DNA from 4 places in the Caballeronia sp. NCF2 genome. Region 4 is predicted to be linked to each of the others. Evidence: riboswitches for the same ligand, from Rfam matches in the RefSeq annotation. Region 4 holds a riboswitch; each other region holds the start of a gene.
What was found. A riboswitch is a leader RNA that binds a small molecule or an ion and turns the genes downstream of it on or off. The one in region 4 is predicted to bind cobalamin.
Positions count from the first base shown of each region.

Region 1 (7,624 bases), on a different contig from region 4:
AAAGCCGAGAATGAGCGCGGGCTTCGGCGCGCCGGCATCGATCATGTCGAGCAGATGGAAGAGCGCGGTCGGCGCGTTGCCTATCGCGACGATCGCGCCTTCGAGTTGCGCACGCCATAGTTCGAGCGCGGCGGCCGAGCGCGTGTTGCGCATCGCGCGGGCGCGCTCGGGAATCGAGGGATCGCTCAAGGTGCAGATCACGCGGTTGTCGGCGGGCAAGCGCGCGCGCGTGATGCCCTCGGCGACCATGCGCGCATCGCACAGGATCGGCGCGCCTGCTGCAAGCGCCTTTCTTCCGATGCTGCCCGCGCCGGGCGAGAAGCGCAGATCGCTCACGATATCCACCATGCCGCACGCATGGATCAGCCGCACGGCGAGCTTCTCCAGATCGGCGGGAATGGCGGCGAGGTCGGCTTCGGCGCGGATCGTCGCAAAGGACTGACGATAAATCTCCGCGCCGTCGCGGATGTAGTCAAGCATCGGCATGGCTCCGGGCGAGCCGTTCGGCCGCCTCTTCGATGGTCAGATTGCGCGCGACGGCTCGTGCGTCGCGATGTAAGTCGTATCGTCCGGGCGCGACTGCGTAGAGCGTGACCGGAACCGGATGCGCCGCCGCGCACGAACGCTCGCAGCCGCTCAGATGCACCTGCGTCCCGTCATCCGAAGGCAGGAGCGCGGCGAGCCGGTGAGCATCGGCTTTGGTATCGGCACGGCTCTTTGCGCAGCGTTCCGAACCCGCGCACGCGATGAGGCGCGCGAGCGGTTCGTGCGCGCCGGTTGCAAGGCCGAGCGCGTGCAGCCCTTGCAGCATGTCATGCGCTGAATGCGCCGCGAGGCCGGGAATCAGCACGCTTTGCCACGGCGTCATCGTCAGGCGGCTTGCGCCGTGTGCGTCGGCGAGATTGGCGAGCGCTTCGAGCGTCGTCGCATCGAGACGGCCCAGCGGCGTTTGCGCACCCGCGTACCACGTCGCGCGATGCGGCTCCTCGTGCGCGCCGAGACGCAGCGATGCATCGGCGGGTGCGCGTGTCCATGTCGCGATATCGGCGTCGAAACGCAAGGCGTCGAGAAAGCGCGCAACGCCGATACGCGCAAGCAGATCGCGCATGCGATGTTCTTCAGGCGTCGCCAGCGCGAGAAAGCTGCGCAACACGTTCAGGACGAACATCACGAGATCGTCGCGCGAGATCGCGCCGAGCGCCGGATCGCGCATCGTTCCGGCGAGGCCGAATGCGAAGCGCGCGCCATCGTCGATGGCGGAAAGCCAAAGATCGTGCGGATGATCGAGCATCGCGAGGCGCTCGCCGGCGTCGAGCTGGAGCGCGAATTTCGGCGACAGCGCATGCAGCGACGCATCGGCCTGCATCGCATCGACGATCCGCGCGGCGAGCGCGCGCGTGCCGTCGTCCGCGAGCGGGCTCAGCATTACGTTGCGGATGTCGTCTGCGCCCGCCGTCGACGGGCCGAGGCCCGCGTCGAGGGCGATGTCGACGAGCGCGGCGTGGGCATCGTCGCGAATGCCGCGCAGTTGCAGATTCGCGCGATTGGTCACTTCGATCACGCCCGAGCCGTACTCGCGAGCCGCGCGCGCGACGGCCCGCGCCGCCCGCGTGCTCAACACGCCGCCCGCGAGACGCAGACGCGCAAGGCCGCCATCGCGCGCGGGCACGATGCGCATCAGGCCCGGGCATGCGGAAGCACGCGGCGTTGCGTTGAGCGATGAGCGGTCGAAAGAATTCAAAAGCGTGACCCGTTGGGCTTCGCGCGTGATGAGCGAACCGGTACACCCCGCCCGGTCGGCGTCGCGCGAATGCGTTGGGTCGGCAGGTCTCTTGGCTGGCAGGTCGACATTCGCGCCGGCCTTCCCGGTAAAAACCAGTGGCAGTGGAGCGCGGACTCGCTGCGTACAATTGCGGGGGCAGCCACAGTTTCGCTGTGTTCCCTTTTAAGCCCTCGGTCTCACGACCCCGGGCGCCGACGGACCTGTATTATGCCCGCTTTTATCGACCCTCCGAGCGCTTCCGGCATGTATCCGGGAACGCGATCGGAATCGCAGCAAGGAGACCGCGCATGTCGAACTGGCTGACCGTGGTGGGCATCGGCGAAGACGGCTGGCACGGACTTTCCCGCGCCGCGCGTCGCGCGCTTCTCGACGCCCAGTCGATCCACGGCGGCGAACGTCATCTCGCGTTGCTGCCGGATCGCATCGCCGCGCGCCGCATGCCGTGGCCGAAACCCTTTTCGCTCGATGCCGTGCTCGCCGACCGCGGCGACGGCAAAACGCGCATCTGCGTGCTCGCGAGCGGCGATCCGATGTGCTTCGGCGTCGGCGCGACGCTCGCGCGCGAAGTCGCCAACGGCGAAATGCGCGTCATTCCCGCGCCGTCGTCGCTGTCGCTCGCGGCGGCGCGCCTGTGCTGGGCGCTCCAAGACGCCGTCTGCGTATCGCTCGTCGGGCGGCCGGCGGCGTCGCTGCTCGCGAATCTGCATCGCGGCGTGCGCCTCATCGTGCTGAGCGCGGACGGCACGACGCCCGCCGCCGTCGCCACGCTTCTGACCGCGCATGGTTTCGGCGCGAGCCGCATGACCGTCTTCGAGCATCTCGGCGGCAGCGACGAACGCCGCATCGACGAGCGTGCCGACGACTGGCGCGAGCCCGTCGTTGCCGCGCTCAATCTCATCGCGATCGAGTGCCGGACGCACGCCGGCCACGCCGGGCCGCCGCTCACGCCCGGTCTCGCCGACGACGCCTACCGCCACGACGGCCAGTTGACGAAGCGCGACGTGCGCGCCGTGACGCTCGCGCGCCTCGCGCCGCAGCCCGGCGAACTGCTGTGGGACGTCGGCGCGGGCTGCGGCTCGATCGGCATCGAATGGATGCGCGCGCATGGCGCGTGTCGGGCGATCGCGATCGAAGCGAACGAGAGCCGTCAGCGTCTCATCGAATACAACCGCGATGCGCTCGGCGTGCCCGCGCTGCAACTCGTCAGAGGCGAAGCGCCCGCCGCGCTCGACGGCCTTCCCGCGCCGGACGCGGTGTTCATCGGCGGTGGATTGACGGTGCCGGGCCTGCTCGATGCGTGCTGGGCGCGTCTGCGTCAGGGGGGGCGGCTCGTCGCCAATGCGGTGACGCTGCAAAGCGAGGCGGCGCTCGTCGAATGGCGCGCGCGCCACGGCGGCGAGCTGACGCGCATCGGCGTCGCGCAGGCGGAACCGCTCGGCAGCTTCGACACGTGGCGTCAGGCGCTGCCGATCACCGTCCTGCACGCGAGCAAACCGTGATGCGTCATGCGTGAAGAGACGCCGGAGAAAGCCGCGCCGCTGCGCAGCGGCTACACGACAGGAAGCTGCGCGACCGCGACGAGTCTCGCGGCCGCGCGCCTCTTGCTGCTCGGTGAGACGAGCGAGCGCGCGGAGATCGTCCTGCCGAAGGGCCAGCGCGTGACGATGATGCTTTCGTTCTGCCGCCGTTTACCCGATGAAAGCGCCGCCGCCGAAGCCGGCGTCATCAAGGATGCGGGCGACGATCCCGACGTCACGCACGGTGCGCTCGTGTTCGCGCGCGTGCGACTGTCGGAGGAACCGGGCGTGCGCTTTCATGCGGGCGCGGGCGTCGGCACGGTGACGCGCGCGGGCCTCGCGCTCGCCGTCGGCGAACCGGCGATCAATCCGATGCCGCGCAAGATGATGACCGAGCATCTCGACGCGCTCGCAAAAAGCGTCGGCTATCGCGGCGGTTTCGACGTGACCATCGGCGTGGAGAACGGCGAAGCGCTCGCGCAGAAGACGATGAATCCGCGCCTCGGCATCGTCGGCGGATTGTCGATACTCGGCACGACCGGCATCGTCAGACCGTTTTCGTGCTCGGCGTACATCGCGTCGATTCATCAGGGCATCGATGTGGCGCGGGCGAACGGGTATCGGCATATCGCCGCGTGCACCGGCAACCAGAGCGAGGACGCGATGCGCGCGCGCTACGGCCTGCCCGACATCGCATTGATCGAAATGGGCGATTTCGTGGGCGCGGTGCTCAAGCATTTGCGCCGCGCGAGCGTCGACAAGCTGAGCCTGTGCGGCGGCTTCGGCAAGCTGTCCAAGCTCGCGGCGGGGCATATGGATCTGCACAGCCGCAGTTCGAGCATCGACTTGCCGCTGCTCGCCGTCTGGGCCGCCGATGCGGGCGCGAACGCCGAACTGCTGGCGTCGATGCGCGCGGCCAACACGAGTCAGGAAGCGCTCAAGCTCGCACGCGCGGAAGGCATCGCGCTCGGCGATATCGTCTGCCGACGCGCGCGCGATGTCGCGCTCGACGTGCTGCCGCCAGGCATCGAAGTCGAGACCTTCGCGATCGACCGGCGGGGCAATATCGTCGGGAGCGCGGCATGACGCGCGTGCTGCTGCTCGGCGGCACCGGCGATGCGCTCGCGATCGCGCGTGCGCTTCCTGCGACGCACGTCTACAGTCTCGCGGGCCTCGGGCGCGTGCCGGGCGATCTGGCGTGCACGGTGCGCGTCGGCGGTTTCGGCGGCATCGACGGGCTCGTGCGATATCTGCGCGACGAGCACATCACGCTCGTCGTCGATGCGACGCATCCCTATGCCGCGCAGATGAGCCGCCACGCGTTCGATGCCTGCGCGCTCGCCGACGTGCCGCTCTGGGCGGTGCGCCGTCCCGTATGGCAGCCGCAGGCGGGCGACGACTGGCGCGAGGCGTCGGACTGGCGCGAGATCGTCGAATGCATCGCGCCGTTTCATCGGCCGCTTTTCACGCTCGGGCGCGAGGCGCTCGCGCATCTGCACGACATTCCCGCGTCGCAGCACTGGACGATTCGCTGTCTCGACGCGCATCCGGGCAACGCGCGCGCGAGCATTGTCGATGCGCGCGGTCCGTTCGATCTCGCCGGCGAGCGCGCCTTGTTCGACGCGGCGCGTATCGATGTCGTCGTCAGCAAGAACAGCGGCGGGCGGGCGACCGAGGCGAAGCTCGCGGTCGCGCGGGAACGCGGTATCGCCGTCGTCATGCTCACGCGGCCCGCGCTTCCCGACGCCGACCGCATTTTCGACGACGCCGCCAGCGCCCGCGACGCGCTTCAACACTGGCTCACCAGACCATGACCGTTTATTTCATCGGCGCCGGACCGGGCGATCCCGAACTCATCACAGTAAAGGGGCAGCGGCTGATCCGCGCATGTCCCGTGATTCTCTACGCCGGCTCGCTCGTGCCGACGCAAGTCCTCGACGGACATCGCGCGCTGAAATGCATCGACACGGCCGAGCTCGATCTCGACGCGATCGTCGCGCTCCTGCAGGAAGCGCACGCGAACGGGCACGACGTGGCGCGCGTGCATTCGGGCGATCCGTCGCTGTACGGCGCGATCGGCGAGCAGATTCGCCGGCTCGACGCGCTCGCGATTCCCTACGAAGTGGTGCCGGGTGTCACGGCGACGGCGGCATCGGCGGCGGCGCTGAAGCGCGAACTGACGCTGCCCGGCATCTCGCAGACCGTGATCTTCACGCGCTACGCGACGAAGACGTCGATGCCCGAAGGCGAGAGCCTCGCCGATCTCGCGCGTCATCGCGCGACGCTCGCGATTCATTTGGGCGTGCGGCATATCGAGCGCATCGTCGCGGAGCTCGTGCCGCATTACGGCGCGGAGTGTCCCGTCGCGGTCGTGTTTCGCGCGAGCTGGCCGGACGAGACGCGCGTCGAAGGGACGCTCGCGAACATCGCGCCGAAAGTGCGCGAGGCGGGCATGGAACGCACGGCGATGATTCTCGTCGGACGCGTGCTGGCCGCCGACGGCTTCGCGGAGTCCACGCTCTACGCGAAGGATCGATGACGCGATGCGCGACCTCGACGCCGTCTTCGATGCGCTCGCGAAATCGGCATTCCGGCGCCGTTTCGCGCTCGGCGTGCGTGAGGGGAAAGTTTTAAGGGAGAAGGGCGTCGACACGGTCGTGGCGCAGGCGCATGAGCTGATCGGCAAGCGGCTTGCGCCGCAAGCGCCGCTGAACGACGGCAAGCAGACACCGTTTCGCGGGCATCCTGTGTTCATCGCGCAGCACGCGACGGCGACGTGCTGCCGCTCGTGTCTCGCGAAATGGCACGGCATCGCGGCGGGAAAAGCGCTCGACGACGCCGAGCGCCAACATGTCATCGATGCCATCGAACGCTGGCTGCGCGCGCAACCGCTGCCGGCGGCGTCGAACCAGCCCGCGCCCGACAATCCGCAGCGCGAACTGCCTTTCTGACGCGCTCTAACGCGACGGATCGGCGCCCGCGGCTTCGAGACGCGCGCGCCGCACCGCCACGAAAATCAGCAACGCGAAAACCAGCGGTCCTACACCTACGCCGCAGTCCTTGGCCAACTGATTTCCCAACTGCGGATAGATCCACGCGAAAAACAGGATCGCGGGCTCGCCGCGCAGCCATCCGTCGCGCAGCGCGCGCGCGGCGATGAGTGCCAGCGGGATGCCGAGCCACACGCCGTCGTAGTTATAGATGTAGGGGCTGATCATGAACGTCGCGGCGACGAGCGCCGTCGCGCGAACTTCCAGTCCTTTCGCATTGCGCCATACCCACGCGACGGCGCAGATCGCCACGATCGCCTGACACGCCTGCGCGACATAGGCGGGACCGGTCGCGACGTGCGCCATGCGCAGGCTCGCGAAGAGGCTCGCCATCTGAAACCAAGGAAGACTGCCGCTCGCGGTGAAACCGTTGGCATCGTGCAGTCCGTGGAGAAAGACCGGCAGGATGTCGAGGCCGAAGACGGCGACCGAAACCGTGGTGAACAGGATCGTCGTTAGCGCGGCGGCGATGAAGGTCGTCCACATGCCCGCGCACGCCAGCGCGAGCGGAAACAGGATGGCCAGATGCGGCTTGATCGAAAGCAGGCCGATGAAGACGCCCGCGAGCATCGGCCGTTTTGGCATCGAGAGAAATGCGGCGAGCGCGAGACTCGCGGTGAGCGCGGCATTCTGTCCCTGGGCCGCGTTGAGCCAGATGCCGGGAAACGCGACGATCCACATGATCATGTCGGGGATCGGCAGCGCGCGGCGGGCCAGCAGCACGAAGACGACCGACGAAATCGAAGCGAACAGCGCGTAGGCAAGCGGCGCCGACAGCAAGCCGAACGGCTGCACCAGCAGCAGAAAGTTCGGCGGATAGAACCACGGCCCCGGCAGGATGATGTGCGGCCCCAGTTGCTGCGCGACGTGCTTGATCGCGTCCGCCGAATAGGCGTCGAGCGGATGCCCCGCGAGCGCGAGGCGCGCAGCCGACCAGAACGTCAGAAAGTCCCAGCCGGCCGGATGACCTTTCTCCGCGACGGCACTGCGCACGGCGAGAACGAGCCCGTAACACTGGAGCACGACGAGGATCGTCGCGCAATAAGCGCTCACGCGCGAGCCGTTGAGCCAGCGCCGACCGGGCGCGCGTTCGATGGAAGCGGGTTGGGTGCTCATCCGTCCGATATCGGCCGGATGGCGCCGAAACTTTAGCGAACGTCCGCCCGCGCGCGCTACTCGCGAACGCGTCCCTTGGCGCGCCGCGCGAGCATGTTCAGGCCCTCGACCAGCGCCGAGAACGCCATCGCCGCATAGATGTAGCCCTTCGGCACGTG
Region 1 covers NZ_JALQDN010000054.1:119,506-127,129, reverse strand. Annotated here, with positions in the region: gene NCS02_RS18220 (precorrin-8X methylmutase) at 1-480, opposite strand, end outside; gene cobG (precorrin-3B synthase) at 473-1,741, opposite strand; cobalamin riboswitch at 1,806-1,994, opposite strand; gene cbiE (precorrin-6y C5,15-methyltransferase (decarboxylating) subunit CbiE) at 2,071-3,282, shown strand; gene NCS02_RS18205 (cobalt-precorrin-5B (C(1))-methyltransferase) at 3,289-4,386, shown strand; gene NCS02_RS18200 (cobalt-precorrin-6A reductase) at 4,383-5,114, shown strand; gene cobM (precorrin-4 C(11)-methyltransferase) at 5,111-5,839, shown strand; gene NCS02_RS18190 (DUF4186 domain-containing protein) at 5,844-6,251, shown strand; gene NCS02_RS18185 (glycosyltransferase family 87 protein) at 6,258-7,466, opposite strand; gene NCS02_RS18180 (TerC family protein) at 7,523-7,624, opposite strand, start outside.
Region 1: it holds a riboswitch for cobalamin, as region 4 does, so the genes downstream of both, cobG (precorrin-3B synthase) here and NCS02_RS03610 (TonB-dependent receptor domain-containing protein) in region 4, are expected to answer to the same signal.

Region 2 (6,970 bases), on a different contig from region 4:
GAGAAAGACGGCCGTATCGTACAACAGGCGGCGGCTTAATTCTGCGCTAACAGACGGCAGGCATCATGCAATCAACGTAATCACCGACTCGAGGAGCAAGCAAATGGACGCGCTCTATCTCTATCTGGAACTCGTCGCGCTTGGCGTTCTCGTCTGGCTTTGCCGCGACAAGTTCAAACCGGTCGTGGCGAAGCCGCTCGCCGAAACGCCGCGTCCGCGCACGACCGCAAGACCGGTATTCATGTTCCGTTCGCGCGGGGCGCATGCATCGCTGCGATCGCGACGGTTACGCCACAATCGATCGTCTTTGGCACGATGAGCGTTCGCGCGTTGCCCGCGAGCAGCGCGCAAGGCTCGCATACGCCATCGACGTTCATATGCGCCATTGCATGATGCGATATCGCCGTGCGCGGCGCTTGCGCGATTTCATCGGCGCCGTAGAAGCGCAATGTCAGACGATGACGCTCGCAGAACGCGAGCAGTCCCGCCTCGTGCCGTTTCGCGTCGATGCTCGCGATGATGGCGATGTCGCCGAACGCAAGCGTGCCCAAAGCGCCGCGCACGGCGTGCTCGATTGCGTCGGCGCTCGCGCCCCGCCTGCAGCCGATCCCCACGGAAAGACGCGTGACAGCGGGCTGATTCATGTGAGCGATGACGGATTCCATGTGCGCCGACCTTACCACCTTTCTTGACGCTCGCGCCCGCCGGGCCTAGACTTTCACGCAGTTTTGGTGCTCGCGCGCGGATTCTCTCGTGCGCAGTTAAACGGGAAGCAGGGCGCGTTCCTTTCGATTCGTCGAACGCACGTCAACCTGCGCTGCCCCCGCAACGGTAAGCGATTCACCGCGCACGGCATTTTCATCGCGTGTACGGGAAGCCGGCTTCGAAGCCACTGCGCGTGAGAAACGCGCGGGAAGGCGAAGCGGCGTCGTCGTCAGCCCGGATACCGGCCAGACTTTGAGCGGGGCTTGCTGTCGCGGGGATGCGGCGCGGCCCATAATCCATAAAAGCGTGCGTTTCCCTTTCATCCAGCCGCGTTGCCAGGCATCGCGCGACATGAAGCGCATGCAACCGAAGCCACGGAGCGACGATGCAAACCCGCAAGATTCCCGTCACGGTCGTGACCGGCTTTCTCGGCAGCGGCAAGACCACACTGATGCGGCATATCCTCTCCAATGCGCAAGGCAAGCGCATCGCGGTGATCGTCAACGAGTTCGGCGAGCTCGGCATCGACGGGGAGATCTTGAAAGGTTGCGGCATCGGTTGCGACGATGAAGCCGGCTCCAAAGACCGCAATCTGTACGAGCTCGCGAACGGTTGTCTCTGCTGCACCGTGCAGGAAGAGTTCTATCCGGTCATGGAACAACTCGTCGAGCGGCGCGAGAGCATCGATCACGTGCTGATCGAAACGTCCGGTCTCGCTTTGCCGAAGCCGCTCGTGCAGGCGTTCAACTGGCCGTCGATCAAGAACGCATTCACCGTCGATGCCGTCGTGACCGTGGTCGATGGACCCGCTGCCGCGAGCGGTCAGTTCGCGGCGAATCCCGTCGCCGTCGATGCGCAACGCAAGGCCGATCCCAATCTCGATCACGAATCGCCGCTGCATGAACTGTTCGAGGACCAGCTTTCGTCTGCCGATCTCGTCATCGTCAACAAGACCGATCTCATGGATGATGAAGCGCTGCGAAAGGTCGAAGCGCTCGTGCGGCCCGAGATTCCGCCCGAAGTGAAGATCGTGCCCGCGCAGATGGGCAGGCTCGATGTGCATACATTGCTCGGTCTCGAATCGGCATCGGAAGAGACGATTCATTTGCGGCACGATCATCACGGTTCGCCCGATGAAGCAGGCCACGCCGATCATCATCATGACGAGTTCGATTCGGTCGTCGTGCATGGCAACGTCGAATCGCGCGAGCAGGCGCTGGCCGCGCTGCATGCGCTCGTCGAGCAGCACACGATCTATCGCGTGAAGGGTTTCGCTGCGTTGCCGGGCGCGGCGATGCGGCTCGTCGTGCAAGGCGTCGGACGACGCTTCGACAGTTACTTCGACCGCCGCTGGGAAGCGGGCGAAGCGAAGACCCAAAGCCGCTTCGTGCTGATCGGCGAAGACCTCGAACGCGCGACGCTGCAACGCGCGTTCGACGCCGCGCTCGCGAGCGCGCCCGTGCAGGCGTAACCGCGATGCATCTGCTCCGCACGACGCCGGGAGGCTTCGTCGACGACGCGCAGGGCGTCATGCGTATCGATCAGACGAGCGCGCCGATCGTCGTGCTCAGCTCCGCCGATACGACGCTCGCGTTGCTCGCGAGCGCGTTTCCGCGTCTCGAGCCGGGCTTTCCCGACGTGCGGCTCGCGAATCAATCGTTTCTGCGTCAGCCCGCATCGGTCGATTTCTATGTCGACGATGTATTGCGTCACGCGAAGGTCGTGATCGTCGATCATCTCGGCGGCGAATCGTACTGGCCGTACGGCATCGAGCGGCTCGTCGCGCTCGCGAAAGAGCGCAAGCAGATGCTCGCGATGTTTTCGGGCGATCTCACCGAGGACCCGAATCTTATCGGCAAGAGCACGGCCGATGCAGCGTTTTGCCGCGAGCTGTCGCGCTATCTGCGCGAAGGCGGCGCGCGCAATGCCGAGGAGTTTCTACGCGCGATCGCGCATCGCGCGTTCGGCTTCGGGCGCGAGCCGCAGCCGCCGAGTCCGCTGCCCGCCGTCGCGATCTATCATCCCGAGCGCGATATCGCGGTCATCGACGACTGGCAGGCGCGCTGGACCGAAGGCGCGGGCGTCGCCGCGATCCTGTTTTACCGCGCGCATTTGCAATCGGGCAATACGGCCGTGTTCGATGCGCTCATCGAAGCGCTCGAAAAGGAAGGCATGAATCCGTTGCCGATCGCGATTTCGTCGCTCAAGGAAAGCGTGAACCGCGAAGTGGTCGAGCGTTTGTGCGCGCAGCATCGCGCATCGCTCGTATTGAACACGACGGCTTTTGCGGCGAGCGTGATCGGCGAGGACGAAGCATTCGAAGTCGCGGGCGATGCGCCCGTGCTGCAAGTCATCCTGAGCGGCGGCAATCGCGATGACTGGCAGAAGGACAATCACGGCCTGAATTCGCGCGACGTCGCCATGCATGTCGCGCTTCCCGAAGTCGATGGCCGCATCATCACGCGCGCCGTGAGTTTCAAGGGGCTCGCATATCACTGCAAGCATACGCAGGTGGATGTCGTGCGCTATCAGGCCGACGCGGAGCGCGTGCGCTTCGTCGCCGAACTGAGCCGGCGGTGGTCCAAGCTGCGTCATACGCGGAACGCGCAGAAGCGCATCGCGCTCGTGCTGGCGAACTACCCGGCGAGCGAAGGGCGCATCGGCAATGGCGTGGGACTCGATACGCCCGCATCCGCGATCAACATTCTGTCGATGCTCGCGCGAGAAGGCTATCGCGTCGGCACCATGCCGGCGAACGGCGATGCGCTCATCGCCGCGTTGACGGAAGGCGTGACCAACGATCCCGTCGTCCGCGATATGCGCCCTGCGTTGCAGAGTCTTTCGCTCGATGACTATCTCGACGCGTATCGCACACTGCCCGCCGATGCGCGCGCCGCGCTCGAAAAAACCTGGGGCGCACCCGAAGACGACCCGACGATCAGACGCGGCCGTTTCATGATCGCGGGCTATCGCTGCGGGGAAGTGTTCATCGGCATTCAGCCTTCGCGTTCGCGGCAGCGCAACGATTACGCGAGCTATCACGATGCCGAACTCGTGCCGCCGCATTCCTATCTCGCGTTCTATTTCTGGCTGCGTCTGCGCTTTCAGGCGGATGCGCTCGTGCATGTCGGCAAGCACGGCAATCTCGAATGGCTGCCGGGAAAGAGCGTCGCGTTGTCGTCATCGTGCTGGCCGGATGCGATTCTCGGACCGATGCCGCATCTCTATCCGTTCATCGTCAACGATCCGGGCGAAGGCAGTCAGGCGAAGCGCCGCGCGCAGGCCGTGATCATCGATCATCTGATGCCGCCGCTCACGCGCGCCGAGAACTATGGGCCATTGCAGGATCTCGAGCGTCAGGTCGACGAATACTACGAAGCGTTGATGGTCGATGTGCGCCGCGCGAAGCTGCTGCGCAAGACGATTCTCGCGAACATCGTCGAGAACCGGCTGCACGAGGAACTCGGGCTGGATGCGCCACGCGATACCGTGGGTGAAGACGCGTTGCTCACGCGCGCCGATGCCTATCTCTGCGAACTGAAGGAAGCGCAGATTCGCGACGGCCTGCATGTATTCGGTGTCTCGCCGCAAGGCGTGCAACGACGCGACACGCTGCTCGCGCTCGGCCGCTTTCCGATCGGCGACGGCCAGGGCGCGAACGCGAGCCTGATCGTCGCGATCGCACGGGATCTGCAATTGCCCGATATCTTCGATCCGCTCGATGCGGATTGGGCCGCGCCGTGGACCGGCCCGCGTCCGCAAGCACTTGCCGATGTGAGTGAAGCGCCGTGGCGTCATCAAGGCGATACGCGCGAGCGCCTCGAATCGTTAGCGATGCAACTATTGTCCGATGCTGACGCAGCCGCGCCCGGACCGCGTGCATCGCTCGTGCTCGAACGTCTGCGTGGCGATGTGCTCGCGCGGCTCGATGCGTGCGGCCCGCAAGAGCTGACGCAACTGAAGCGAGGTCTCGAAGGCCGTTTCGTGCCGCCGGGTCCGAGCGGCTCGCCTTCGCGCGGCAGACCGGACGTGCTGCCCACCGGCCGCAACTTCTATTCCGTCGATACGCGCGCATTGCCGACGCAAGCCGCATGGTCGCTCGGCGTAAAGTCGGCGAACGCATTGGTCGAACGCCATGTGCAGGATCACGGCGATTTTCCGCGGGCAATCGGCTTGTCGGTGTGGGGCACGGCGACGATGCGGACCGGCGGCGACGATATCGCGCAGGCGTTCGCGTTGATCGGCGTGCGGCCCAAGTGGGCGGCGGGCAGTCATCGCGTGACCGACTTCGAGATTCTGCCGATCTCGATCTTCAACCGGCCGCGCATCGACGTGACATTGCGCGTATCGGGCTTCTTCCGCGATGCGTTCGCGAATCTCATTCATCTCTTCGATGCGGCGGTGCAGGCCGTCGCCGAATTGGACGACGAGCCCGCCGATGTCAACCCGATCCGCGCGCGCATCCTTCGTGAGCGCGACGAGCTGATCGCGCGCGGCATCGAGACGAAGGACGCGCGGCGTCGAGCGGGCTGGCGCGTGTTCAGCACGAAGCCGGGCGCATACGGCGCGGGTCTGCAGGAACTGATCGACGCAAAGCAATGGCAGACCGATGCGGATCTTTCCGCCGCGTATCAAAGCGCGGGCGGCTACGCGTATTCGCAATCGGGCGATGGCGTCGAAGCACGCGCGAGCTTCGGCGCGCGGCTATCGACGCTCGATGTCGTCGTGCAGAACCAGGACAATCGCGAACACGATCTGCTCGATTCGAACGACTATCACCAGTTCCAGGGCGGCATGGTCGCGGCCGTGCGCTATCTGTCGGGCGTGCAGCCGCAGACGTATAACGCCGATCACAGCAATCCCGCTGCGCCGCGCGTTCGCACGCTGAACGAAGAGATTGCGCGCGTGGTGCGTTCACGCGTGGTCAATCCGAAGTGGATCGATGGCGTGAAGCGGCACGGTTACAAGGGCGCGTCCGAACTCGCGGCGACCGTCGATTACCTGTTCGGCTACGACGCCACCGCGCGCGTCGTGTCGGATCATCAGTACGCGCTGGTCACCGATGCCTATGTGAACGATGCCGACACGCGCGAGTTCATTGCGCAGCACAATCCGCACGCGTTGCAATCGATCTGCGAGCGTCTGCTCGAAGCGATGCAACGCGGTCTGTGGCAGCAACCCGCTGGCTATCGCGAGCAGGTCGAACGGCATCTGCTCGATGTCGAACAGCACATCGAAGGCCGACATTCTTGAACGAATCCATCACATCTGCCGTGTTTCCTTTTTCGGCGCTCGTCGCACAGGCGCCCTTGCAGCAGGCGCTTTTGCTCGCGGCCGTCGATCCTTCGATCGGCGGCGTGCTCGTGAGCGGGCCGCGCGGCACCGCGAAATCCACCGCGACGCGCGCACTCGCGGAGTTGCTGCCCGAAGGGAAGCTCGTGACCTTGCCGCTCGGCGCGAGCGAGGAACAGTTGATCGGCACGCTCGACATCCAAAGCGCATTGCGCGACGGCGGTGTGAAGTTTTCTCCGGGCCTGCTTGCGAAGGCGCATCGGGGCGTGCTGTATGTCGATGAAGTGAATCTCCTGCCGAATCCGCTCGTCGATCAGTTGCTCGATGTTGCGGCGAGCGGCGTGAACATCGTCGAGCGCGATGGCATTTCGCATCGGCACGACGCGCGCTTCGTGCTGATCGGCACGATGAATCCGGAAGAGGGCGAGTTGCGGCCGCAATTGCTCGATCGTTTCGGTCTTGCCGTGGAGATGAACAATTGCTTCGATGCGCTCGTGCGGCAACGTATCGTCAAGGCGCGTCTTGCATTCGATGCCGATCCTGATGCGTTTCGCGCGCGGCATCGCGACGAGCAGGCTTCGCTGGAATCGCGCATTCACGCGGCGCGCGCGGCATTGTCGTCATTCGATTTCGATGATCCGGTTCATGCGCGCGTGAGCGAGCTTTGCATCGAGGCGCATGTCGACGGCTTGCGTGCGGACATCGTCATGCTGCGCGCGGCGCGTGCGCTGGCTGCGTTGGAGGAAGCAGCGGGCGTGAACGTCACGCACGTCGAACGCGTCGCCGATGCGGTGCTCAAGCATCGGCGAAGAGAAGGGGAAGCGCCTTCACGCGAACCGGCAGGCCGCGAGTCGACGTCGCCCGATGCAGGCTCGAACCAAGCGGATTGGGGCTACATGCCGCCGGAGCCGACGGGAACCGCGAAGGTCAAGCAAGTGAGGCCGCTCGCCGCAAAAAAAGCCTGAACCATCGA
Region 2 covers NZ_JALQDN010000054.1:131,434-138,403, reverse strand. Annotated here, with positions in the region: gene NCS02_RS18265 (cobalamin biosynthesis protein) at 240-644, opposite strand; cobalamin riboswitch at 712-969, shown strand; gene cobW (cobalamin biosynthesis protein CobW) at 1,091-2,176, shown strand; gene cobN (cobaltochelatase subunit CobN) at 2,182-5,958, shown strand; gene NCS02_RS18250 (magnesium chelatase ATPase subunit I) at 5,955-6,962, shown strand.
Region 2: it holds a riboswitch for cobalamin, as region 4 does, so the genes downstream of both, cobW (cobalamin biosynthesis protein CobW) here and NCS02_RS03610 (TonB-dependent receptor domain-containing protein) in region 4, are expected to answer to the same signal.

Region 3 (7,624 bases), on a different contig from region 4:
CATTGCGTTCGGGCTCGCGCGTTATCGCGAAGATGTGCCCTTTCATGGCGTGCTCGCGAATCGCGTTGCATCGGCGCGCCATGCGCAGATGTTGTCGGAGACTATCCCCGTCGACTTGCGTTATTGCGGCCATCTGTCGAATGCGGACGATATCGCCTTGCCCGAGCGTCATCTCGGTCTCACGCAGCCCGATGAAATCGCGGGCCTCGACGCACGGCTCGACCGCGCCGCCGATGCAATCGCGCAAACGACGCTCGCCGATCTTCCGCCGCCCGTTCATTTCGACGATGCGACGCTGCCCGCGCCGCCGCGTCTGCTCGACGGTGCGCATATCGCCATCGCTCGCGATGCGGCGTTCTCGTTCGTGTATCCGGCGAATGTCGATGTGCTCATCGCCATGGGCGCGCGCATCAGCACGTTTTCTCCGCTCGCCGACGAACCCGCGCCGCACGATGCCGACGCGCTCTATCTTCCCGGCGGCTATCCCGAGCTGCATGCCGCGGCGCTCGCTTCGAACGAACGCGCGCGTGCATCGATCGTTGCGCACGTCGAGCGAGCGAAGCCCGTGGTCGCGGAATGCGGCGGCATGCTGTATCTGCTCGACACGCTGACCGACATCGAAGGCACGCGGCATGGGATGCTCGGCATCCTTCCCGGCGACGCGGCGATGCAACGCAAGCTGTCGCGCCTCGCGATGCAGCGCATCGACACGACGCATGGCGCGATGACCGGTCACACATTCCACTACTCGACGCTCGACACGCCGATGCAGCCGGCGCTCAAGGCCGCTCATGCCACGACCGGCAGCGAAGGCGAAGCGCTCTATCGGCATGGTTCGGTGTCGGCCACTTACATGCACGCTTACTGGCCGTCGAATCCGGCCGCGGCCGCTGCGCTCTTTCGCGGCGAATCACTATGACAACGACGCAAGACGATCTCGCTTTCACCATCGAACGCGCGAAAGCGCAGGAACCCATCGGCTCGCCATGCACCGATGTCTGCAAGCTCGATCAGGAAACGGGCCTGTGCCTCGGCTGCTTCCGAAGCCGCGAGGAAATCAAGACCTTCAGATCGATGGACGATGCCGCGAAGCTCGATCTGTTCGATGAATTGCTCAAGCGTCGTGCGGCGAAAGAGCAAACGAAAAGCCCGCGTTCCTGACGAAGCGCGGGCTTCATGAGCGACGCCGAACCGCTTACGCCGCAGCCATTCTTCTCACCGCCGGCCGCTCGAGTTCACGCGCTGCGAGCGCACCGAACACGAGACCGAGCGTCGTCCATAACAGCGCCTGCATGCCGATAGCGGCCACGCGGAAATTCCACAGCAGCGAAGCGGAGAAATCCGCGGGCACTTCATCGACGGACGGCAGCGCGACCTGCGCCGCCACGATCACGACGATATACGCAGCCGCCGCGATGAGCGTCGCGTTCCACCCGCCATGCCGCGCCACCATGCGCCGCTGCAAGCGCACGGCGAAGACGGCAGCCGCGATGGAAATCGCCACCATGCCGAAGAAAAGCGCCGTGCGCGGCCCGATGGTCTCGGCATTGCCGACAGCGGGCGGATTGGGCGGGTACTTGAGGAACGGCACGATGGCGACGCTCACGAAGCCGAACAGCGCGAGCAATGCCGACGTGCCGCGCGCGCGCAACGCGCCGAGCCGTCCATAAGCAAACGCGAACACGAGCGAGAAGAGACCGCCGAGCGCGGTGCCGAACACGGCGACGCCGGTCAGAAGGCCGAGGCCAGCTTGCGTATCGCGAGACACGAGCGCTTCGTCGCCGTGATCGTGCGAATGCGCTGGCGTGGCAGCCGCATCGGCATGACCGTGCTCATGTTCGTGTTCATGCTCGTGCTGTTCCTCGAACGCGATGGCGCGTGCCACCGACGGTTCACCGAACCCACGCGCGAAGCCGAAGCCGATCAGGCCCGCGACCAGTCCCGCGATCATGCCGCGTATCAGCAAAGTGCGAATCATGATGCTTCCTCAGTGGCACGGAAAGCCGAGCAAATGCCGGCCGTCATGCACGAATTCGTGGACGTACGTGCCCGAGAAAATCGACGTCGCGCCCTGTTCGGCGCCGACGAAATAGATTGCGATCAGCAGAATGAGGCCGATGAAGACGGCCCACGGCAACACTTCACGCACCGGAATGGGCACGGGTGCATCGAGTGACGGGGAAACCGGAGCGGAAAAGACCGGCGCGTTGGAAGCATTCATGGTGGTTCTCCAGGGAAAAGCGCGTCCCGATTGACGAAGAGCATGCAGCGGGGTCTGACTCGCGGCGCCGCGCTTTCGCGTTGACGTACCGCACACAGTGGCGCGACCGTGCCGGGTTTGCACCGGCTTCCTCGCACTGCAAGCTTGCCATTCTATGATGATCCGCTGCAAAGTAAAACGATTCCGATTCGACCGCCACCTGCCTTGGAACTCATTCTTCTCTGTCACGCCGCCACGCGCGCGATGAAAACCGGGCACTTTCCCACCGGCGACGAACCTCCCGAGCGCGATGCGCGCGCGCAGCTCGCGTCATTGCACGCCTTGCCCGACACGCGCGTGATTGCGAGTCCCGCGCGCGTCGCGCGTGAAACGGCGGCGTGGATCGCGGATGCATTCGAGATCGTTCCCGCGTTCGACGACATCGACTATGGCCGCTGGCGCGGGCATTCGATACGCGAAACGGGCGAGCGCGAACCGGAACATGTCGCTGCATGGCTCGCGGATCCCGATGCGCGTTCGCACGGCGGCGAAAGCGTCGCCATGCTCGCCGCGCGCGTCGCCGAGGGCTTCGCTTCGATCGACCGGCTCGACGCGGGGCGCTGCATCGTCGTCACGCATGCGATCGTCGTGAAAGTGGCGCTCGCGCATGCGCTTCGCATGCCGCTCACATCGATCTATGGGATGAACTTCGCGCCGCTCTCGTCCACGGTGCTGGAACGCGCCTCGCCCGCCGATACGTGGACCGCCCTGAACTTCGCTGCATACGAATAGCTCAAAGCAGACAGCGCATCGCGTGCGCGGTGCGCGTTCGACTCAACCAGGAGACTCAGATGGCGCACTACGTGGATGGATTCGTCGTACCTGTACCGATCGACAAGGTCGACGCTTATCGCCGCATGGCCGAAGCCGCCGGCAAGATCTGGCTGGAACACGGCGCACTGGAGTTCGTGGAAACCATCGCCGACGACGTGAAGCCCGGCAAGCTCACATCGTTTCCACAGAGCGTGCAGATGAAGGAAGGCGAGACCGTCGCGTTCTCGTATATCGTCTACGAATCGCGCGAGCAGCGCGATAGCGTCAACGCCAAAGTGATGGAAGACCCGCGCCTCAAAACGATGATGGAATCCGGCGAGACGCCGTTCGATCCTCAACGCATGTTCTTCGGCGGCTTCACGACCATCGTCGAACTCGGGCGCGACTGATCGTTCTTATCCGCTCAATCGAGTCACTACTTCGAAGGAACCGCATCGACATGTATATCGCCATGAACCGCTTCAAGATCGTGCCCGGCGCCGAAGCCGACTTCGAACGTCTGTGGACGAGCCGCGATACGCATCTGAAGGATGTGCCCGGGTTCGTCGAGTTTCATCTGCTCAAAGGGCCGGTGAAAGACGATCACGTTCTGTATTCGAGCCATACGATATGGGCGAATCAGGCAGCCTTCGAAGACTGGACGCGTTCGGACGCGTTTCGCGCCGCGCATCGCAATGCCGGCGGCGAGACGCGCCAGCTTTATCTCGGTCATCCGGAATTCGAGGGCTTCGAAGTCATTCAGACCGTCAAATAGAGCGGTCAAGGCGCAACCGAACGTTCGCGCACTTTTCAGCGAGCACGCGCGTTTTACACACGTGTGAAAAAACGCGCTTCGCCGAAGCTGTCTTTTCAGACGTGTTTTCTAGGCCTTTGCGCCGCGCGCCATGCGCTGCAGCGTCGATGAATCGATCGCCGCCGCGCAGATTCGCACCGCTTCCTTCAGCGTGCGCGGACGCCCCGCACCGAATTGCGATTCCAGCATCGCGACGGCGCGCAGACGCTCGTCATTGCCGAGTTTCTCGCCCGTCGCAAGCTCAAGAACCGAGATGAAATAAGCCGCAGGCGGCGCCGCGCTCGCATGCGGAGTCGTCTGGCGTTCCCCGTCCGCCGCGCCACCCGCGCCCTCACGTCCGTCGTCGCGCGCCGGAATCCACGGGTGCCACTTGCTGTCGTATCGACTTTTCATGGGTTAGTTCGCTGGCTCGATTGCTGTGGCGCACCTTGGCGCCGTTTGTCATGTGACGCTTATGGCGTCTCTGTCATTAAAGAGACCTACAGCAAGTACCGTTCCAAGCTGGCGTTCCCTTGCACGGCCTAGCGCGCCGCGATGCTTTCCTCCGACAAAACCGCACGCGCGACGCGACATGCCGCAAGATCCCAAGCCGCGCAGCCGACCGATTTGAACATCACCGGTTGCAATGCATCAACGGCTTTGGACGGCGCCGCGAGCGCGACCGCCAATGCGTGCACATCGTTCCATTCGACGCTCGCGAGAATGAAATCGCCTGCTTCGTGACGCGCGCCCGCAGGGTCGTCGACGTAAAGCGCGCTTGCATGCACGGTCGCGGCGGCGATCTCGGCGGCATCGGCGGTGAATGCGCCCACGCCGATCACGAGGCGGCCCGCGCGCGCGGGCAACGTATAGACCGGCGTCTTGCTCGTGGTCGCGGCGATGACGACATCGATCGAATCGGGAATCGTGGACTCGTCGAGCGCGGCAAGCTGCTTCGAAAGCGATGCATGCGCCGCACAGAACTCGCGCGCCCGCCCGGGACGGGAGCCTTGCACGAGGATGCGCGCATCGGGATAAATAGCGGCGAGCGCCTCGACGTGATACGCAGCCTGCTTGCCCGTACCGATGACGAGCACCTCGCGCGGCGCGGCATCGTGAAGCGCGCGGATCGCGAGCATCGATACCGCCGCCGTGCGCCGGCCCGTCACCGTCGGGCCATCGAGCATGAATTGCGGCACGCCTGTCATGGCATCGTAGGCGGTCACCTGACCGTGGATCGTCGGCAGGCCGAGCGCGCCGTTGCCCGCGCAAACGTTCACGAGCTTGTGCATCGCGAGATCGGCGGCGCTCGCGGGCATCGACAACATCACGCCGCCTTCGATCGGCACCACCATGCGCTCTGGACTCACGATGCGTCCCGCCGCGTAATCGAGCATCGTCGCGGCGAGGGTGTCGACAAGCCGGTCATACGGCACGAGGCGCGCGGTTTGAGCTTCGTCGAAACTATGGATCGTTGCGGTCATCGCGTTCGCTCGCTTGATATGGGGAAGATGAAATCGAACTTCAAAATGCCATCGAAGTGCCGGAACATTCTAACGGCGCGCGACGCCGCGTCATAAAGCAGCGAATCGCTCGCTAGAATGAACGAATCAGCCGCTGTCATGTGACTGCCATCGAATGTCGTCACAATCGGCCGTCCCGCGCCGCGACCGTCATCGCGACGGCGGCAGCCCAAGAACGCCACGGAGCCCCTCATGAACACGACGGAAAAGCAGCGCCGTTTCCACGCCGACATCATCGACAGCTACGACGAAGAGTTCGAGATGGAGATCGACGATCGCTTCCTGGACGGCGAATCGACTTTCTCCGATGAAGAGCGTCAGTTACGCAAGACCTATTTTCGCGAGCTGTTTCGCTTGCAAGGCGAACTCGTGAAGCTGCAGGACTGGGTCGTGCACGAGGGGCATCGGCTCGTGGTGCTGTTCGAGGGACGCGATGCGGCGGGCAAAGGCGGCGCGATCAAGCGCATCACGCAACGGCTGAATCCGCGCGTGTGCCGCGTGGCCGCCCTGCCCGCGCCGAACAATCGCGAGCGCACGCAATGGTATTTCCAGCGCTACGTGTCGCATTTGCCGGCGGCGGGCGAGATCGTGCTGTTCGATCGAAGCTGGTATAACCGCGCGGGCGTCGAGCGCGTGATGAACTTCTGCACGGACGAAGAGTATGAGGAATTCTTCCGCTCGGTTCCCGAGTTCGAGAAGATGCTCGTGCGAAGCGGCATTCAGATCGTGAAGTACTGGTTCTCGATCACCGACGACGAACAGGAAGTGCGCTTCCAGGCGCGTATCGAAGATCCTTTGAAGCAGTGGAAACTGAGCCCGATGGACCTGGAGAGCCGCCGCCGATGGGAGGCCTACACGGCGGCCAAGGAAGTGATGCTTCAGCGCACGCACATTCCCGAAGCGCCGTGGTGGGTCGTGCATGCCGTCGACAAGAAACGTGCGCGCCTGAACTGCATTCATCACTTGCTGAGTCAGGTGCCGTATCACGATGTCGAGCATCCGCCGATCGAACTGCCCGACCGCGTGTTCAACCCCGATTATTTGCGCCAGCCCGTGCCGGATGAGATGTACGTTCCCGAAGTGTATTGAGGTCGATAGCGCGGCGCGCGTCAGCAGCAGTTGTTGCAGGGCAGATGCTTCACGCTCGCGCCATTGCGCTGACGCGAAACCGCATGACGCAGCGCGAACTGATATGCGTGCTGCGAACCTCTCAATACCATCACGAACATTACTTGCGCGAGATTGAAGTCGAGCGTGACCATCAGGCGCGTCAACAGTAGCAGTGGCAACACCACCGCCGGCTGATACAGTTGTTTTGCGATCAAGTCTTTCATCATCGGCTCCCTATCCCATGATTGAAATTCTATGGATTCGAGCCGTGCGGATAAACGCCCCGCAGGTGAAGACATATGTTCCGGGAGGCGAACAATCGAGCTGTCATCGATGCGCGCCCCGAGAAAAAATGGCCCTGCGCGATGCAGGGCCATCTTCATGCTACTTCTGCGCGAGACTCGGCTCGGGCACCGGCGTGGGCTTCGCATCGCCCCAGCCGCCGCCCAGTGCGCGGATCAAATTCACCGTCGATACCGCCTGCGTGCCCCGCAACTGCACCGAGGCGCGCTGCGTCTGCAATACGGTGCGCTCCGCATCGATCACGTCGAGGTAATTCACCGCGCCTTCGGTGTACTGCGTGCGCGACAACTGCGCGGCACGCACCGACGCCTTCACTGCATCGTCCTGCGTCGCGGTCTGATCTTCGAGGATGCGCAGATCCGACAGATTGTCCTCGACCTCGCGGAACGCAACGAGCACCTGCTGACGATAGTTCGCCGAATCCTCTTCATATATCGCGCGCGCATTCGCGAGATTGCCCTTGCGACGGCCGCCATCGAAGATCGGGATATTCAGCGCCGTACCCGCGAACGGCCCGAGCAGGAATGTGCGGCTCGACCACTTGAAGAGATCGCCGAGCGTCGCGGATTCGAAGCCGCCCGAGCCCGTCAACGTGAGCGACGGGAAGAACGCCGCCTTCGCCACGCCGATACGCGCATTGGCCGCAGCCATCGCGCGTTCCGCCGCCGCGACATCGGGACGACGTTCGAGCAGCGCCGAAGGCAAACCGGGCGGCACGCGCACCGTTACCGGCTTGAGCGGATTCGCGGCCATCGTGAATTCGGCGGGCGACTTGCCGAGCAATACCGCGAGACTATGTTCCGATGCCGCGCGCAGACGTTGCACCGTCATCGCATCCGAACGCGCTGTCGCGAGCTCGGACTTCGCGCGGGCCACGTCGAG
Region 3 covers NZ_JALQDN010000054.1:139,400-147,023, forward strand. Annotated here, with positions in the region: gene NCS02_RS18275 (cobyrinic acid a,c-diamide synthase CobB) at 1-919, shown strand, start outside; gene NCS02_RS18280 (DUF1289 domain-containing protein) at 916-1,161, shown strand; gene NCS02_RS18285 (CbtA family protein) at 1,196-1,978, opposite strand; gene NCS02_RS18290 (CbtB domain-containing protein) at 1,988-2,221, opposite strand; cobalamin riboswitch at 2,251-2,377, opposite strand; gene NCS02_RS18295 (histidine phosphatase family protein) at 2,426-2,992, shown strand; gene NCS02_RS18300 (DUF1428 domain-containing protein) at 3,052-3,423, shown strand; gene hmuQ (heme-degrading protein HmuQ) at 3,474-3,788, shown strand; gene NCS02_RS18310 (hypothetical protein) at 3,897-4,220, opposite strand; gene lhpI (bifunctional Delta(1)-pyrroline-2-carboxylate/Delta(1)-piperideine-2-carboxylate reductase) at 4,349-5,290, opposite strand; gene ppk2 (polyphosphate kinase 2) at 5,522-6,418, shown strand; gene NCS02_RS36485 (hypothetical protein) at 6,439-6,822, opposite strand; gene NCS02_RS18330 (efflux transporter outer membrane subunit) at 6,824-7,624, opposite strand, start outside.
Region 3: it holds a riboswitch for cobalamin, as region 4 does, so the genes downstream of both, NCS02_RS18290 (CbtB domain-containing protein) here and NCS02_RS03610 (TonB-dependent receptor domain-containing protein) in region 4, are expected to answer to the same signal.

Region 4 (7,624 bases):
CGGCGAGCGATATGAGCGGCGTCTTCTTCACGAACTTCACGTCGACGAGCATCCAGCGCGGCGTTTCCTGCGTCGATTTCGGATCGTAGTAATCGCTCTTCGGATCGAATTGCGTGGGATCCGGATACGCCGTCGAGCACACTTTCGCGATGCCCGCGATGCCCGGCTCCGGGCAGCTCGAATGATAGAAGAGCACGCCGTCGCCGATCTGCATCTGATCGCGCATGAAGTTGCGCGCCTGATAGTTGCGTACGCCCGTCCACGGCAAGGTTTTTTTCGGCGCGTGCGCGAGATGATCGATGCTCGCTTCGTCCGGTTCGGACTTCATCAGCCAGTAGCGCATGGTCGTGTGCATGAATCGAAGAGCGAACGGCAGGGACAAACGAAAACGGCATCGGAAAAACCGATGCCGTTTCTTGAATGAGGTCCCCGCCACAGCCGCTAGGCCGGCATCCTGAACCTGGGTTCAAGATTGGTCGCGGTAAGCAACACTTCGGGTACATCGGACTAGCGACGCGCGCGCCCGTGCTGCAAGGTTCCGCAACCGTGCCAATGTAGCATTGGTTCAAGGAATATATGACCTTGGCGTACCAGGCAGGGAAACGTCACTCTACACCAATCGTTTGCCTTCTGCAGCCTCTTCACGCTACTTCGGCAGTTTCTTTTTTCGATTGACATTGCGCGCTGATTGACTCGACGCGCATCTGCCTTATTGCGCTTCGTGTTGCGCAATGACCGCGCCCAATTGCTCGTTCATCGAGTGCATCGTGCGGCGGATTTCTTCGGCGGGGAAGGCCTCGCCGTGACGCACGCTGTCCTGCAGCTTAAGCAATTCCGACGCCAGCGAAAGCGCCGCCATCACCGCGATGCGATCCGTGCCGCGCACGCTGCTTGCATTGCGCACTTTGTTCATTTCGGCGTCGACGCGCGCGACGGCTTCACGCAATGCGCCTTCGGTTTCCGGCGAGCACGCGAGACGATACGGCTGCCCGAGAATGGATACTTCGATCTGCGTGGTCGTCATGCCTTCTCTCCCTGATGATGCTCGCCGTGCAATTCCGTTTCATGTGCTTCCTGGGAATCGGCTTCGAGGAGATCGAGTTGATTGTCGGACTCGGCATGTTGCGCGGACTTGCCGCGCGGCAGCTTTTCGAGAATCGCGTTCAGGCGGATTTGCGCGTCGTCGATTTTCGCGGACAGCGAATCGCGTTCGGACTGCAGCGTATCGCGCTCTTCGCGCACTTGCGCGAGCTCGGCCTGCACGTTCGCATAGTCGGCGCGCAGCTGTTCGAGTTGTTCCTGCAGCGCTTGATGCGCCTGCTTGTGGCGCTCGCTGATCTGGATCAGCCGGCCGATGTTTCCTGACAGTGATTCGAGTTCGTTGAGCATGTGCTGCGTCCTCTAAAGACCTCGCATTTTAGCGCGGTTCAACGGAGCTTCCGATAAATGTCTCGTTTCGAGACGTAACAACACGCGATCTAGCGCTTAATCCTTCGAATCAAGCGCATGTCGCGATGCATTCGTGTGCAGAAAACGCGAGCGCCCCGCAACGCTCGTGATGACAGGCCGGCCGCTTCTCTTTCGCTTCTCGTTCGATTCGTCATGCGCCGCGCCAGTCTGCCCGCGCGGTTTTCTTGACGGCCCCGAACCGCGCTCCTACACTTGCCGCACTTTTGGTGCTCGCATCCGCGGATCTCGTGGATGCAGTCAAACGGGAAACAGGGAGCGAAGTCGCCGCAATCGACGACGAGCCAACCTGTGCTGCCCCCGCAACGGTAAGCGACCGCAACGCAAGTTGCAAGTCGTCTCATGCGCGTTTTTGCCGCGCGAGCGTGTCGAAATTCGTCGCACGCGCGCGACTGCAAGAAACGTGTCGATGCCACTGCGCGCCATGCGCGGGAAGGCGAGACGATTGATCGCCAGCCCGGATACCGGCCGGAGTCCGACGCATCGGCGCGCATGGCGCGGTGCGTTCGTCGCGCATCGTCCTCGCGGGGAGCGGGGTCGCGCTCACGCGAAACGGAACACTTCACACATGGTATTGCCACTGGCCGCGCTCAGAAGCGGTCTCTCCCGTCATGGCGCGCTCGTTGCGGCCATCGGCGCCTTGCCGTTCGCCGGCGCTGCACAGGCGGCCCAGACGGAAGACAGCACGCAAACGCTTGCGCCCGTCGTCGTCACATCGACGCGCGCGCCGCAGCCGCTTGCCGAATCGATTCCGCAGACATCGCTTTTTGACGAGCAGGACATCGCCGATGCAAACACAAGCGACGCGCTCGGACTCGTCGCGCTCGCGCCCGGCGTGCAGATCACGCGCAACGGCGGACCGGGCTCGAACTCGGGGCTTTTCATACGCGGTGCGGCGTCGTCGCAATCGCTCGTGCTGATCGACGGCGTGCGCGTCGAATCGGCGTCGCTCGGCGCGGCACAGCTATCGCAATTGATGCTCGACCAGATCGGGCGCGTCGAGGTCGTGAACGGCAACGTGTCGGCGCTCTATGGATCGAATGCGATTGGCGGCGTCGTGCAGATCTTCACGAAGGAAGGCGAGGCGCATCCGCCGCGCTTCAACTTCGAGGCGGAGTACGGCAGCTATCACACGCAGCGGCAATCGGCGGGCGTGAGCGGCGCGCTCGACAAGGACGGCCGCACGACCTTCAGCGTGAACGTCTCGCGCGAGAAAACCGACGGCTTCTCGTCGATCGATCCGGGAATCGCGCCCGGCGCCAATCCGAACGCGAACGGCTATCTGAACGAGAGCGTCGCGGCGACGCTGCGTCACGAGTTCAGCGACAAGTGGGACGCGGGCGTGCGCTTCCTGCAATCGAACGGCATCAACAGTTTCGACGATGCCTATGGCCAGCCGACCGATATCAACGAAACGCACGATCGCGTGCGCTCGGCGTCGGTGTTCGCGAACGGCCGCGTCACGGATAACTGGACGACGCACTTCACGATCGCGCAGGGACAGGACCGCGCGAACATCGAGCAGAACGGCGTCTATACGAGCCGTTTCGATTCGGAGAACCGGCAATATACGTGGCAGAACGACGTGCGGATCAGCGACGCGCACAAGCTGCTCTTCGGCTACGAGCATCTCGATCAGACGCTCGATTCCGATCAGTTCAGCGCGCCCGACCGTCATGTGAATTCGATGTTCGCGGGTTACGTGGGGCACATCGGCGCGAACGAGTTGCAGGCGAATCTGCGCCGCGATCAGTATTCCGATTTCGGCGGCGCGAACAGCTACTATCTGGGCTACGCGTATAACTTCGACGCGCACTGGAAGGCGAGCGCGAGCTATTCGGCCTCGTTTCGCGCGCCGAGCTTCGACGATCTCTACTATCCGCTGAGCGGCAATCCGTCGATTCAGCCGGAGCGCAGTCATTCGGTCGAGGCGGCGTTGCAGTACGCATCGAATGCGCTCGGCGTGGTGCGCGTGACGCTTTTTCAGACGCGCTATTCGAATTTGATCGATTACGTGTCCGACGGCGGCTTCTACTATGTCGCGCAGAACGTCGGGCGCGCGAAGGTGCAGGGCATCGAGGGATCGTGGGCGGGGCACGTCGGCGCAACGGATGTGCGCGCGGGCGTCACGTTCCAGAATCCCGTCGACGAAACGAATCACGAGGATTTGACGCGGCGCGCGCGGCATTTCGCGACGCTGACGGCGCATCGCACGATCGGGCCGTGGCGCGTCGGTGGCGAATGGATCGTGAGCGGTCAACGCAGCGATTACGATTCGACGCTCGCGGGCTACGGCATCGTGAATCTGTCGGCGCGCTACGACATCTCGAAGTCGTGGTACGTCACGGCGCGCATCGACAACCTGTTCGACAAGGACTATGAACTTGCGTACTCGTACAACACGCCACGACGCGGCGCGTACATCACGTTGGGCTGGCATCCGTCGTGAGCCGCGTGGCTGAACGTCCGCGCGCGATGAACGCGAGCCGCGCCACCGCGATCTGGATCGCGCTCGGCGCAGCGACGCTCGTCGTGCTGGTCGCGTCGCTCGCGATGGGCAGCGTCGCGTTGCCCGTATCGCGCGCGATCGGCGCGCTCTTTCACGCGCACTCGGCGACGCCCGATATCGCCGATGACATCGTGCTGACCTTGCGTCTGCCGCGCGCGCTCGCGGGCTTCGCGTCGGGCGCATTGCTCGCGTTCGCCGGCGCGCTGCTGCAAGTGCTGTTGCGCAATCCGCTGGCGGAACCGTACGTGCTCGGCGTATCCGGCGGCGCGGCAACCTTCGCGCTTGCCGCGATGCTCGGGTCGCTGCCGTGGTGGGGCGTAGATATCGCGGCTTGCGCGGGCGCGTTCGCATCGATCGTTCTGGTCCTCGGACTCGCGCGCAAGGACTTGTGGCAAAGCGGACAGGACGCATCGCCGAGGCTCTTGCTGACGGGTGTCGTGATCGCATCGGGATGGGGCGCGCTCATCACGCTGATCCTGAGCGTCGCGCCCGAGAACCGTTTGCGCGGCATGATCTTCTGGCTGACGGGCGATCTCAACGGCGCGGCGGCGCCATGGCCCGCGCTGATCGCGCTCGCCGTCGTGCTCGCGGTCATCGTTCCCGTCGCACCGCAACTGAACGTGCTCTTGCGCGGCGATACGACCGCGCGCGCGCTCGGCGTGCCGGTCGAGCGCTTGCGTCTGCGCGTGTATCTCGTCGCATCGATCGCGGCGGCGGCCGCCGTGACGACGGCGGGCACCATCGGCTTCGTCGGGCTCGTCGTGCCGCATCTGCTGCGCCTCGCGTTCGGCAACGATCAGCGCATGCTCGTGCCCGCCGCCGCGCTCGCGGGCGGACTCGCGGTGATGGCCGCCGATCTCGTCGCGCGCACGGTGATCGCGCCCGCGCAATTGCCGGTCGGCGTCGTCACGGCATTGATCGGCGTCCCGATGTTCCTGTGGATGCTGCTGCGGAGGCCGCGATGATTTTGCGGCTCGACGCCATCGTGCTTCGCGCGGGTAAGCGCACGCTCATCGACGGGCTCACGCAGTCGATCGAAGCGGGCGAAATGTGGTGCATCGCCGGGCCGAACGGCGCGGGCAAGACGACGCTCATCAACGTGCTCGCCGGGATTGCGAAAGCCGCATCGGGCAGCGTGTCGCTCGACGGCCGCGCGCTCGCGTCATGGCGCGCGACGGAACTCGCGCGCGCGCGCGCTTTGATGCCGCAAGCCGCGCACGACGCCTTCAGCGCGAGCGTGCTCGATACCGTGCTGCTCAACCGCTTTCCGCATCTCACCGGCTGGGGCTGGGAGAGCGACGAGGATCGCGCCGCCGCGTACGCCGCGCTCGAAACGTTGGGTCTCGCATCGTTCGCGTCGCGCGACGTGCTGACGCTTTCCGGCGGCGAACGCCAGCGTGTCGCGCTCGCCGCCGTGCTGTGCCAGAACGCGCCGCTGCTGTTGCTCGACGAACCGCTTTCGCATCTCGACCTGCATCATCAGATCGATTGCCTGCACGCGTTGCGCGACGCGGCGCGCGCGCACAAGCGCACCGTAATCTTCTCGTGCCACGATCTGAATCTCGCGCGCCGTTTCGCGACGCACGCGCTTCTGCTCGACGGGAACGGCGGCGCTCATGCGGGACTCGTCGCCGACGTGCTCACGGCCGAACGCGCCAGCGCCGCATTCGGCTATCCGCTCGCGTTGATTCGCGATGGCGAGCACGAAGCGCTCGTGCCTTCCATCCCTCGCTCATGAAAGGAATTCCGATGTCCACGAATAACGGCATCCCGATGCCCCGCGCGCTCGACCGCGCCATCGAAGGCGAACTGCGCCGCATCATCGACACGAAGACGAAGCCGCCCGGCAGTCTCGGGCGGCTCGAAGACATCGCGCTGCAAATGGGCCTGATTCAACGCACGGCGAAGCCGCGCATCGAGCGTCCCGCGATGATCGTCTTCGCGGGCGATCACGGCATCGCGAAAGAGGGCGTGAGCTCGTATCCGCAGGAAGTGACCGCGCAGATGGTCGCGAATTTTCTGGCGGGCGGCGCTGCGATCAACGCGCTGTCGCGCTCGGTCGGCATGACGCTCGAAGTCGTCGATGCGGGCGTCGCGACGCCGATTCCCATCGATCATGGATACGAGCGTCTGTCGCTCGGGCTCGGCACGCGCAACTTCGCGCACGAACGCGCGATGTCGCGCGAGACCGCGCTCGAAGGCATCGCGCGCGGCGCGGCGCGCGTGCGGCATCACGCGTCGCTCGGCACGAACGTGATCGGCTTCGGCGAAATGGGCATCGCGAATACGTCGGCGGCGGCATGTTTGATGAGCCGTCTGTGCGTTCTTTCGATCGACGAGTGCGTCGGGCGCGGCACCGGTCTCGACGAGCGAGGACTCGCGCACAAGCGCGAGGTGCTGTCTAAAGCGCTCGCGCTGCATCGCGATGAAGGCGATGCGATCGACACGCTCGCGACCTTCGGCGGCTTCGAAATCGCGATGATGACGGGCGCGTATCTCGCCGCCGCGTGCGCGGGCATGACGATACTCGTCGATGGTTTCATCGCGACTTCCGCGTTGCTGGTTGCATCGAAGATGGCGCCTGACGTGCTCGACTATTGCGTGTTCGCGCATGCATCGAACGAGACGGGGCATCGCCGGATGCTCGCGCATTTCGGTGCCGCGCCGCTGCTGCAACTCGAGTTGCGTCTGGGCGAAGGCACGGGCGCGGCGCTCGCGTTGCCGATCCTGCGCGCGGCCGTCGCGTTCGTCGACGAAATGGCGAGCTTCGAGTCGGCGGGCGTCTCGAATAAAGCCGACTGAGATGCGCCCGCTCGACGAACTGCGCTATTTCTTCACCGCGCTCGGCTATTTCACGCGCGTGCCGGTGCCGCGCTGGGTCGGCTTCGAGCGCGACTATCTGAACGCGGCGGCGCGCTATTTTCCGCTCGTCGGCGCGATGGTCGGCGGCGTCGCGGCGCTGGTGTATCTCGCGGCGTTGCGCGTGTTTCCGGCGGGCATCGCGGTGCTGCTTTCGATGGCCGCGACGCTCGTCTTGACCGGCGCGTTTCACGAAGACGGACTCGCCGATTGCGTCGATGCCTTCGGCGGCGCATACACGCGCGAGGACGCGTTACGCATCATGCACGACTCGCGCATCGGCGCGTTCGGCGCGATTGCGTTGATGATCGCGCTCGCGCTGAAATGGCAGACGCTCGCCGCATTGCCGCCGCAACGCGTCGCGTGGACGATGATCGCCGCGCACGCCGCGAGCCGCGCGTTCGCAATCAGCTATCTCGTCACGCTCGATTACGTGCGCGCCGAAGGCAAGGCGAAGCCGGTCGCGCAGCGCATGAGCGTGTCGTCGTTCGCGCTGGCGCTCGCGTTCGGCCTGCCGTGGCTCTTCGTGACCGACTGGAAGCTCGCGTGCGTGACGATCGTCGCGCTGATCGTTCTGCGCTTGTTCATCGGACGGTACTTCGTGCGGCGCATTGGCGGTTACACGGGCGATTGCCTCGGTTTCGCGCAGCAAGTGTTCGAGATCGCGATCTATCTCATAGGGCTCGCATGGATCTCGTCCTGATCCGGCATCCGGAAGTCGCCGTCGATGCGGGCGTTTGCTACGGGCAAACCGATGTGCCTTTGCAGCGCGATGCGCGCGAATCGGCG
Region 4 covers NZ_JALQDN010000006.1:34,137-41,760, forward strand. Annotated here, with positions in the region: gene NCS02_RS03590 (EVE domain-containing protein) at 1-343, opposite strand, end outside; RNA gene ssrS (6S RNA) at 423-604, opposite strand; gene NCS02_RS03600 (cell division protein ZapA) at 710-1,024, opposite strand; gene NCS02_RS03605 (ATPase) at 1,021-1,389, opposite strand; cobalamin riboswitch at 1,657-1,954, shown strand; gene NCS02_RS03610 (TonB-dependent receptor domain-containing protein) at 2,036-3,916, shown strand; gene NCS02_RS03615 (FecCD family ABC transporter permease) at 3,913-4,941, shown strand; gene NCS02_RS03620 (ABC transporter ATP-binding protein) at 4,938-5,714, shown strand; gene cobT (nicotinate-nucleotide--dimethylbenzimidazole phosphoribosyltransferase) at 5,726-6,778, shown strand; gene NCS02_RS03630 (adenosylcobinamide-GDP ribazoletransferase) at 6,780-7,538, shown strand; gene NCS02_RS03635 (histidine phosphatase family protein) at 7,523-7,624, shown strand, end outside.